2 regions of the Lacicoccus kunmingensis DSM 17847 genome follow, and region 1 is predicted to be linked to the other one. Evidence: riboswitches for the same ligand, from Rfam matches in the RefSeq annotation. Region 1 holds a riboswitch; the other holds the start of a gene.
What was found. Region 1 has a riboswitch for S-adenosylmethionine ahead of BO48_RS13990 (5-methyltetrahydropteroyltriglutamate--homocysteine S-methyltransferase). Riboswitches for the same ligand answer to the same signal wherever they lie in the genome.

Region 1 (2,204 bases):
GTTTCCGCCTGATTGGTTATCGTTATCAAGGTTTGAATTATGAGCCATTTTGTCCTCCGTATAATAAAGTTAATCCCTTCAAATTTACCAATGATTTGTATTTAAATCCATCTGATTCATAAAAATATACAAAATCTTAACATTGGTGACGGTGCTGAATCAAAAGCATTAAAAAAAGCATGCAGCACTCAACGTGCCACATGCCCTTCATTTCAATTACAATAGTTCTTCAGACAGTTCAACGATGTATTTGATTTTATTCCACTGGTCTTCTTCAGTCAAAATGTTTCCGTGGTGAGTCGAAGCGAAGCCGCACTGAGGACTCAAGGAAATCTGCTCTTTAGGGATGAACTGAGTCGCTTCTTCAATGCGTTCCTTGATTGTTTCCTTATTCTCAAGTTCACCATGCTTCGATGTGAACAGTCCCAGGACTACCTGCGGACCGTTATTCGGAATTTCATCCAGCGGCTGGAAGTCGCCTGAACGGTCATCGTCATACTCTAAAAAGAAGCCGTCGACTTTTTCTTTGGCGAACAATACCGGTGCAATTTTTGCATAGCTGCCTTCGAATGCCCATTTGGAACGGTAGTTACCGCGGCAAAGATGTGTCGTGACAACCAGATCTTCCGGCTTGTCTTCAAGAACACCGTTGACCACACGGAGTGCAAGTTCAATCAATTTTTCCCTGTCGAGACCGCTGTCGTTGAACGGCAGTTCTTCAGCGTTCAGTCCTGCGATATACACATCATCAAACTGAAGGTAGCGGCAGCCGGCATCGTAAAATGCTTTGACCGCATCCCTGTAAGTCTGAATGACATCATCTGCGTAAGTATCAATATCAGTATAGTACTCAAGGTCTCTGATTCCTGCGTTGAACAACTGATTCGGGCTCGGAATCGTCTGCTTGGCCACAGCACGGTCGCCGACAATATCTTTAAATAATTTGAAGTCCCTCACATGCGGATGATCCTGATTGAAGGAAACCTTTCCTTTATTGCGCACATCCCATGCTTCAGTTTCTTCACCGACAAATGCATAGCCCGTTTCAGGAACGTACCCTTCAACGCCGTTTAAATTCTCCAGGAAATCAGTGTGCCAGAAACGGCGTCTGAATTCACCGTCGGTCACAGCTTTCAATCCAGCTTCAATCTGCTTATCGACCACTTTCGCAATCTCTTCCGTTTCAATATCATATAGTTCACTTGATGAAAGTTCATTATTTTTATATGCTTCACGTGCCTTGTGAATCCGTTCTGGTCTGAGCAGGCTGCCCACATGATCTGCTTTGAAAGGTCCAGTTTTTACATTTGTCATATTATCCGCTCCTAAATATTTTAATTATAAATAAATCCCCTTCTTATCTTTGATAAAAAGAGGATAACGTCCGTCATCTCTTCTCATCTCAAAGCTTTCGCTCCAGGAATTAGCACAGTTCCATAAATGGTCTGCTGCTGAGGCTTCAATGGGCCGGTCCCTCCACCTCTCTTGATAAGAAAGTATTATTTCATTAATCCATATACTATCACTCGGATTATATAAGGTCAACCATTTATTAGAAAGCTCGAAATATTTGCACTCTTCAATGAATCGTTATAGGATAAAATCAATGATAGATTGCCATCAACTTTAAGGAGTGTGTGATATGAGGCTTACAGTAACAGATGAGGCATTGAACTGGTTCAAAGAAGAAGTGGAATTGGAATCCGGAAGTAAGGTGCGCTTTATTGTCCAGATATACGGTGACAGTAAAATCCGTGAAGGTTATTCGCTCGCTTTTACCCTGGATAAAGATGACAGAAAAAAAGCAGTGGAATACGAAAAGGACGGTATTGAGTTTTATATCAATGAATCTGATCTATGGTTTTTTGATGGCCATGATTTATCAGTCGAATATGATGATGAAAATGACGAAGTTTTGTTCGAATATATAGAACAATAAAGAAATGAGATCCGTTTAAAAGCGGTTCTCATTTTTTATGCACTTGATATTTTAATCTTAATCAGTCTAATAATAGTTGGAAGACCACAATAAAATAGCGAAACTTATTTATATCAAGTGGAGGGATTTGACCCTGTGAAACTTCAGCAGCTGACTCATTATGAGCACTGTGCTACTTCCAACAAGTATAACTTGAGAGATAAGGCATATATACATTGGAATGCTCTTCTCTTAAAGTTGAGCTTTTTTTATTGGAAACTATCCG
Region 2 (2,204 bases), on a different contig from region 1:
AGATCGAATGACACAGGCGCTCGTCATTCAGGCGTTGAAGCGTGCATTCCAGACACAGCCGCCTACAGCGGGCTTGATTCATCATTCAGACCGGGGCAGCCAGTATGCTGCCTTGGATTATCAGGCATTACTGCGTGAAAATGAGATCACGACAAGCATGAGTCGTAAAGGCAACTGTTATGACAACGCCTGTATCGAGTCGTTTCACAGCATTATCAAGAAAGAACTGATTCATCCTGCGCGCTATCAGACACGCGAAGCAGCCAGCCGGAGCATACTCGAATATATTATCAGTTTCTACAATTACGAAAGAATCCATGCCTATCTCGATTATCTGTCACCAATCGCTTTCGAGAAGAAATATGCCCGATAATGAAGTTAGCGAACATTTGAATTTTGAATATATCAAGGAAAAATCAGTAGCAAAAATCGCATCGTCTTGATTTAATGTGTCCGAAATCTTGACAGAAGTCCAGCAGGCAGTATTTCCCCCCATAAAGTTTTGGCACCGTCTTCCTCTTCGTTGGCCTGTGCAGTATCGCTCATCCCCGTAACCGTTAACGCACCTGCGACAAAAAGTGAACTTAACAAAACTTTCTTTTTCATCAGGAAATCTCCTTTCGAAATATAGTACCTTATCCTTGTAAAGTAACACAAAAATTCCTAAAATTCAACATCTTCAGAATACAGGGGGTGTCATCCAAAAAGGCATTCTAATACGAAAAGACGCCACTGAAAGTTATCTAAATTCTCTCTCAAAACTAAATATTTAAAAAATGCTTTGACAAACCGTTTTAATCATAGTATTGTAGTATGCATTAAAGAAATATATTTCAACTTATCAAGAGAGGCAGAGGGACTGGCCCTTTGACGCCCGGCAACCATCAGGCATATTTGTCTGAAAAGGTGCTAATTCCAGCAGGACGATGTTCCTGGAAGATAAGAGGAGTAAAAGCTCTCTTCTTATACTTAAAGAGGAGAGCTTTTTTTAATACATATAATTTGGAGGAATGGATATGTCAAACGAACACAATTCAACTTATGATCTGGAAACTTTATCACTGCACGGCGGTCAGGCGCCGGACCCGACGACGGGTTCAAGGGCTGTACCGATCTATCAGACAACGTCGTACGTATTCCACGATACAGATCATGCGGAAAGCTTATTTTCACTCGATGAGCCTGGAAACATTTACTCGCGTATCGGCAACCCGACTGTGGAAGTGTTTGAAAAGCGTATGGCACTGCTCGAAGAAGGCGTGGCAGCTGTTGCGACTTCATCCGGGATGTCTGCGATTACACTGTCCATTCTGAATCTGGCAAGTGCAGGGGATGAGATTGTCGCCGGTTCGAATCTTTACGGCGGTACATATAACTTATTTGCGGTGACGTTGCCGAGATACGGCATCAATGTGAAGTTCGTTGACCCGACGGATCCCGAGAACTTTAAAAATGCCATTACGGATAAGACAAAAGCGGTATTCGGAGAAACGATCGGCAATCCGGGACTTCAGGTACTGGATATTGAAGCGGTCGCTGCCATCGCCCACGAAGCGGATGTCCCTCTGATTGTCGATAACACTTTTGCCACACCGCATACATGCAAACCGATCACTTTGGGTGCGGACGTTGTGGTGCATTCCGCGACGAAATGGATCGGCGGCCACGGGACATCGATCGGCGGTGTTGTTGTGGACGGCGGACGTTTCAACTGGAATCTGGAGAAGTTTCCTGAGTTTACAGAGCCGGACTCAAGCTACAACGGCATCCGTTATGCTTCAGATTTCGGGACGCTTGCATTCAGCACAAAGATCCGTGTCCAGCTGCTCCGTGACTTCGGGGCATCGCTCAGCCCGACGAATGCATTCCATCTGATTCAGGGACTTGAAACACTGCATGTACGAGTAGAGAGACATAATGAAAATGCTGAAAAACTGGCTGCATTTTTATCTGAACACCCGGCAGTCGATTGGGTGACGTACCCGGGCCTTAAAAGTCATCCGTCACATGAAATCGCGAAACGGACATTTAAAAACGGCTTCGGTTCAATCATCACTTTCGGCATTAAAGGCGGAAAATCAGCAGGTAAGAAACTGATAGACAATGTTGCACTGTGGTCGCATGTGGCGAACGTCGGGGATGCGAAATCACTGATCATCCATCCGGCTTCAACGACGCACCAGCAGCTGACAAAAGAACAGCTG

Region 2: it holds a riboswitch for S-adenosylmethionine, as region 1 does, so the genes downstream of both, BO48_RS16270 (PLP-dependent aspartate aminotransferase family protein) here and BO48_RS13990 (5-methyltetrahydropteroyltriglutamate--homocysteine S-methyltransferase) in region 1, are expected to answer to the same signal.

The regions. Positions count from the first base shown of each region.
Region 1 is NZ_JCANUC010000019.1:14,212-16,415, reverse strand. Features, by position in the region: gene chrA (chromate efflux transporter) at 1-48, opposite strand, end outside; gene BO48_RS13990 (5-methyltetrahydropteroyltriglutamate--homocysteine S-methyltransferase) at 217-1,314, opposite strand; SAM riboswitch class I at 1,395-1,495, opposite strand; gene BO48_RS13985 (HesB/YadR/YfhF family protein) at 1,643-1,939, shown strand; SAM riboswitch class I at 2,041-2,145, shown strand.
Region 2 is NZ_JCANUC010000036.1:24-2,227, forward strand. Features, by position in the region: partial or broken gene BO48_RS16260 (IS3 family transposase) at 1-373, shown strand, start outside; gene BO48_RS16265 (hypothetical protein) at 445-606, opposite strand; SAM riboswitch class I at 836-946, shown strand; gene BO48_RS16270 (PLP-dependent aspartate aminotransferase family protein) at 1,017-2,204, shown strand, end outside.